DNA from 2 places in the Bacillus sp. 01N45 genome. Region 2 is predicted to be linked to the other one. Evidence: riboswitches for the same ligand, from Rfam matches in the RefSeq annotation. Region 2 holds a riboswitch; the other holds the start of a gene.
What was found. A riboswitch is a leader RNA that binds a small molecule or an ion and turns the genes downstream of it on or off. The one in region 2 is predicted to bind magnesium.
Positions count from the first base shown of each region.

Region 1 (3,537 bases), on a different contig from region 2:
AACATATTGAGGATTGGAATACGACTATGTATTTGAGTCAGTTATGCCATGTTGAAAATAAAGTAGTGCCAATGTCAGAACTTAGAATTACAAAAGATGCTTTAGTGGATAGGGATGGAGTACAGATTGATATTTTATATCGCCAAACATATCCGATAGAAGATTTAATTGAGGATCAAGATCCTGAAACAGGAGACTTCGTAGGTGTGGAACTGTTGCAACTTGTAAAAGCCGGAAAGCTTTTTATAATAAATCCTTTGTCAGCATTTTTACTTCAGCCAAAATCAATTCAGTGTCTGATTTGGGGGTTAGCAGAAGAAAAGGCCTTTTATACAAATGAGGAACAACAGTGGATTAAAGAATATATGTTACCTACATATTTAGAACGAGATTTATTTTTGGGAAAAGGTTCTTTCGTTCAAAAACCTTCATTTGGTAGAGAAGGAGACACAATTACCGTTCGCGATAAGGACGAAAATATTATGATTCAAAATGCACACCAAACGTATAAAGCGTCACTGCCGATATTTCAAAAGTATACAGAACTTCCAGTCGTATCTTTGGAAACAGAGAAAGGGATGGAGAAACTGTCGTATGTGTTTGGTTCGTTTTTAATTGCTGGAAAAGCGAGTAGTATCGGTATTCGCGCTGGGGAAAAAATTACGGGGAATGAATCGTACTATTTACCGGTAGGTATAAAAAAGGAGGAAAGTATATGATTAATTTTTTATTATATTTAGCAGTAACACTGGGCCTTTTATGCATTGGTCTGTTCCTCATGGAAGTGACAACGAAAGTAAAAGAATTTAAGTTAATGGCCCAAGGGAATAAGGCGGTAAGCTATGTACTTGGAGGACGATTACTTGGGTTAGCTATTGTTTTATATTCGACAGCAGCTAATTCCATTTCACTTCTTGATATGGTTTCGTGGGGAGCCGTTGGGATTTTGGCTCAAATTATCGTCTTTTATTTAGCTGAGTGGCTTACACCACGCTTTAATATAAACAAAAGTCTTGAAGAAGATAATCAAGCAGTCGGTCTTTTTCTTATGTTTTTATCGCTTTCCATTGGGATTGTAATTGCTGGTTGTATAACTTATTAAAACCTTTACGTTTAGACGTAAAGGTTTTTATTTTATATACGTTAGTTCGCCATACCTTTCGAAAAAATTGTAGGCTACTGTTGACATCTATTTTAAATAAGAGTAACATTTTCTATGTAATAAAAATAAGTCTCTGTTAGGTGAGGCTCCTGTATAGAGAAATGCTACTGCCCAAAAATGTCGAGAGACGCCAATGGGTCAACAGGAATGATCGAATTAAGGTTTTTCTTAACGTAGCTGGTAATGTACCTATGCTATACAGTGCTAAAACTCGGTGAGGGAGAGGTCCGTAGATTTCTAATTGTTTAGGAATCGTTTATTTGTGTATGCCATGACCTTTACTCTTTTCGGAGTAAGGGTCTTTTTGTTACAAATCTATGAGTAACTTCATAGTATAAACTATAAAATTAAACGAGGAGGTGAGGAGCATGTCAAATTCTGACTCGGTTCCGTTACCCATATACTTCAAATCAAAAATATATGATGTAGGCAGGAAACGACTTGTTCCTCCCTCTATATTTATCATAATGTAGCGTTTATATGTATGTTTAAGCGCTAAACACTGTTACGGTAAAGTGGATAAATTGAGAAACAAAGCGTTTCTTCCTATGTTGTACAGGAGGAGACGATAATATGTTATATGCAAACAAAACTGTGGGTAACACGTCATATAAATTAAGTAAAAAATCAATGAAAGAACAAACAATGCTTCAAAAAAATAAAGATTTATTAATTGAAATCGCAACGAGAGATGTAAAATCTGTATTTGCGTATTTTAAAACAACAAGAGACGGATTATCTATGAAAGAGGCACAAAAACGCATTCAAGTATACGGCCGAAACGAATTAATTTCAAAAAGAGCGCGTATTGCGGAAGTAATGATGAAGCTAAGTGGAATGATTCCAGGTTTTTCAAAACAATATGTGCGTGATGGATTACAATGTGAGAAAATTACTGTGTCTCGAGTAGAATGTTCTAGTGTAACAGGTTTAAACGGTGAATTAAAAATGATGAATGTGCCAGTACAAGAGCTTGTTCCTGGGGATATGATTTTTCTTTCAGAAGGTGATACAGTACCAGCAGATGTACGTATCATTTACGCGAATGATTTATTAGTAAATGAATCCGTGCTAACAGGAAAAGATGCAAGTATTGAGAAATTTGAAAGTTGCTATCACCTTGAGCGTAAACGATTTATTCCTTTAAAACGAATGAAAGACTATAATCCACTTGAACTTGAAAACGTATGTTTCAAAGGGACTCATATTGTTGGCGGAAATGCAAAGGCTGTAGTTGTTTCGACTGGGAAAAATACGTATACAGGAATTCTTCATACTTGTTGTAGTAGAACGTCTTAATGTGTAAATGATGCTAAATATACAAAAACAATGTATAATAGACAAAGTTGAAAAAACGTAGAATGGTAATCTATTTATATAACCTTACGTGATGACGTGGGGTTATTATTTTTTTGGTAGGAGAGGGATTATGAAAAAAGTATTATTAGTTGATGGTATGGCACTATTATTTCGTGCTTTTTACGCAACAAGTGTCTACGGACAATTTATGAAACGACAAGATGGTACCCCTACAAATGGGATTCATGGTTATATGAAACATTTATTAACAGCTATGCAAGCAATTGAACCGACACATATCGTAACATGCTGGGATATGGGTAGTACGACATTTAGAACAGAATCGTTCTCGAATTATAAAGCGAATCGTGTAGCGCCGCCTGAAGAATTAATTCCGCAATTTGATTTAGTTCAAGAAATGACTGCGAAATTGTCTATTCCAGTTATCGGTATGAAAGGGTATGAAGCGGATGATTGTATTGGTACGCTTGCAAAACAATACTGTAATGAAGCGGAAGTTTATATTTTAACAGGCGATACGGATTTACTTCAGCTTGTTGATAAGAACGTTACAGTTATGCTCTTGCGCAAAGGAATTGGAAATTACGAATATTACACACCAGAGAAAATCATGGAAGAAAAAGGCGTAGAGCCGTGGCAAATCGTGCATGCGAAAGCGTTTATGGGAGATACGAGTGATAATTACCCAGGTGTAAAAGGTATCGGCGAAAAGACAGCGTATAAATTGATTCAAGAGCATGGAACAGTAGCAACCGTACTAGAAAATGTAGCAACATTAACGAAAGCGCAGCGCACAAAGATTGAAAGTGATTTAGAGAACTTAAATATTTCATTACAATTGGCACAAATTCATTGTGAAGTTCCAATTTCATGTTTACTAGAAGAAGGATTACACACAATGGATGAAGAAAAACTTAGATTCGTTTGTGAAGAAATGAATTGGGGAAGACCTGAAATATTAATCAATATGCTATAGATAGTTTTGAAAGAGGGGTGTTATATAAGTCAAACTTTGACTTATATAACACCCCTCTTTTTGTTTTTAAGAACAGTAT
Region 1 is NZ_JBFTQW010000003.1:80,767-84,303, reverse strand. Features, by position in the region: gene AC1DMU_RS08125 (glutathionylspermidine synthase family protein) at 1-719, shown strand, start outside; gene AC1DMU_RS08120 (DUF350 domain-containing protein) at 716-1,102, shown strand; M-box (ykoK) riboswitch at 1,228-1,393, shown strand; gene AC1DMU_RS08115 (P-type ATPase actuator domain-containing protein) at 1,736-2,461, shown strand; gene AC1DMU_RS08110 (5'-3' exonuclease) at 2,592-3,458, shown strand.
Region 1: another riboswitch for magnesium. It lies ahead of AC1DMU_RS08115 (P-type ATPase actuator domain-containing protein); the one in region 2 lies ahead of AC1DMU_RS27325 (FtsW/RodA/SpoVE family cell cycle protein).

Region 2 (3,537 bases):
TATTTTTCTTCTACACTCATATATTGAAGAATTTTAGAGCTTTTTAATACAGGAATCGTATTTAGCAATACGACTTGATCTTCAATTGAAAACCGTTTTACTTCTTGCGCAACATCAAACGAAGGAAGACGTAAAACCTTCTCTGCATCCAAATTATTTTGGGTTACAAGTAATTCATTTAATAATTTCTTCATGTTAACTCCTCCTCATATTGCTAAGGGAGACTCTAGAGTTTCATGAGTGGTTTTGTTTTATTTTATCTGTCTTAGATTTTTTATTAGAGCAATAATAGTTACATTGCAATCAATTCATTAATTAGAATTACCTCCTTTTTGAATATAGACAAGATAAAAATAAATAAAATTAAACAGAAAAACCTTTACTCAAAAAGGAGTAAAGGTTTTTTCACAATACAAATAAATGATTATTAAGACAGCTCTGCCAAAATCACAGAGGTGCCTTTCTATCAAATCGTATACCACTCCCTCGTTGAGTTTTAGCACTGTATAGCATAGGTTTTTATAACCAGCTACATTAAGAAGGGCCTTAATCCGACCGTTCCTGTTGACCCATTGGCGTCTCTCGACATTTTTGGGCAGCAGCGTTTCTCTATACAGGAGCCTCACCTAACAAAGTTTATTGAATTACTTCAAAATTTAAACCAGAATTTAATTTTTGTCAACTCACTTTCAATTCCATTCTTAAAAAAATCTTCTTTTATGATTAAAATCTTCTTTACTGTTTATCAAATTTATATGCTTAAACTACTTAATCAAACTATACACTACAAGTCTAAAATATGTACTTATACGGAATGATTACATACATTTTCTCACAACATTTCTCAAAAGATTATAACGCTATAAAACATATAATTTTAGCAATACGGTTACTTGACAAGAAAAAAATATATATTTATGCTTGCTACACGAAACAAATACATAAAATTTATACCGCTGAACCTGTTAGGTGAGGCTCCTATACAAACACAGGCTATTGCCCAAAAATGTCGAAAGACGCCAATGGGTAGAACAGGAATTGTCGGGTTAAGGCTCTTCTTAAGATAGCTAAGTGATGAATTTTCATTACTTTACGTTGTATAGTGCCAAAGCTCTACTAGGGGGAAAAAGCCTTATTTAGTCATGCCATTTTGAATCCCCCTAGTTACATATTAGGGGGATTTTTGCGTAAGAAAACAGGGGGTAAGTGATAGAATTTTCCTAAACAAAAATCCTATTTAGTAATTGACGAGAACAAGGTTTTATTCATTAGCAAATGCAATATTATGTTTTGTTTTAAATCAGGAGGATATTAAAATGAAAAAAATATTAAAACTGGATTATCTATTGCTCCTCCCTCTATTCATAACATGTACTTTAGGTATTATCATGATGTATAGTGCGAGCTCCATTGTCGCTGTCCAACATTACGGTTATAACAGTAGACATTTTGTTGATTCTCAATTAACAAAGCTAATTTTAGGAGCAATAGGGTTAATAGTTTGTGCCATACTCCCATATGAAATATGGAAAAAACGAATAGTCTCAATCTTTATTATAGTTGGTGGGATTTTTTTATTAATTATGGTTTTATGGAAAGGAAAAGTGGTAAATAATGCTCAATCATGGATCTTTGGAATACAACCAGCTGAATTTCTTAAATTAGGAACAATACTCGTAACAGCCCGTTTTTTTGCATTACGACAAGAACAAGCTAAAAACAGCTGGAGTGGTAACGGAAAACTTTTATTTTTTTTAGCTACAATTTTTTTTCTTATCTTTAAACAACCAAATTTAGGATCAGCACTTTTAATATTAGGTATAGGTTTTAGCATATTTCTTTGCTCAGGAATACATATAAATCTACTAATCAAAAGAACTGCTATTGGTTCTATTTTGTGGTTACCTATTTTATATTTTTTAATTCAATATAGTTTGTCAGAAGTTCAAAAGACACGTATTACTACGATTTTTAATCCCTTTGTTGATGCACAAGGAAATGGATACCAGCTTGTAAATTCTTTTATTGCCATTGGCTCTGGAGGAATCACTGGTCGTGGATTTGGAAATAGCATACAAAAAACAGGGTATCTTCCGGAACCACATACTGATTTTATAATGGCAATAGTTTCTGAGGAACTAGGATTTATTGGTGTATTTATTCTATTGGCTGGAGTTTTGACTATAGTACTTCGCTCCTTAAAAATTGCACAATTATGTGGAGATCCCTTTGGCAGTTTTATAGCAATTGGTATAGGATGTATGATCGGTATGCAATCTGTTGTAAATTTAGGTGGTATCACAGGATTATTTCCTCTTACGGGTACTCCATTTCCGTTTATAAGTTTTGGTGGAAGTTCTTTAATGGTCAATTTAATAGCAATAGGTATATTACTTAATATTTCAATTTCCAATAAAATTAATTTTGATAATTAGAATATTTAGTTTTAAAATGTAACATTATTTTTACAATTATTTTTTTAAAATTATAAAATTCAACGCTATTAATTAATCTATATTCAAAGAATTTCTAATTAATTTTTTAACTGTATGAATATTAACATCTATATTCATTTTAATACCTAAAAAGGCAGGCATAAATTTATGCTTGCCTTCCGTTCTCAAAATTAATTACACCTAAAACAACGTGGGATAAAGCAAATCTAAATACTGATTTCTACCCTCTATTTTTTACTTTTCTAAAACAATTTCTGCTATTTCATTAGCATATTTTTTAGAATCAAATCTATCATAGTTACTTAGGACTACAACAGACAAATATTCTTTTGGAAACCGCATGAAGTGTGAACGATAACCCGCCGAAATTCCTTAATATTCCAATTACCGGCAGTTAAAACCTTTTTCAACACCCAGTCCAAAAGCATAGTCTTCATTATCAATAATCTTCTTTCCAGTTGGAGCAATTTCCGGACCTATTTCGCTTATTCTTTTAACATGGTCTTTTCCACTTTATTTATGAAAAAATAAAATTTTTATATAAAAGACACATAATTAAACAAACATAACTACATATGATATATTGTATCCTCTCTTTTTAGATTGAATAGTCTTTACAAAAGGGCACTTTCCTAAGTGCTCTTCTAGTTACATACCAAATAGCGTTTTTGTTTAAAATAATCGCTACAGAATAATTGGACACATTCCCCAATTTATTTATCCTTAAATCCATGTTAAAACCCGTTGTGAGTATTATGACATAACTCAACCCAGTGAAGCACTGTAACATTTCATACAGGGCTTCTTTTTTCATCAAGCCGTTAGTTAATTGCACCGACTACCTTAACGTACAAAGTTACGTTTTTGTTAAATTTCTTTAAAATTATATATACTTATAATCAATAATTAGTTATACCATTAAAATTCCTAATAGTTAATATTATTGAATCGACAATTGCAATAACTTTACTTCCAACATAGTAATACTTCTCGATTCTCACCCCCTTGGAGCGCACCTTGGGATTGATTCAATTTAAATAAAGATTTTGTTTCAAAGTTGCACCATCATTAAAAACATACA
Region 2 is NZ_JBFTQW010000018.1:59,998-63,534, forward strand. Features, by position in the region: gene mgtE (magnesium transporter) at 1-194, opposite strand, end outside; M-box (ykoK) riboswitch at 476-641, opposite strand; M-box (ykoK) riboswitch at 955-1,131, shown strand; gene AC1DMU_RS27325 (FtsW/RodA/SpoVE family cell cycle protein) at 1,317-2,435, shown strand; partial or broken gene AC1DMU_RS27330 (serine hydrolase) at 2,691-2,966, opposite strand.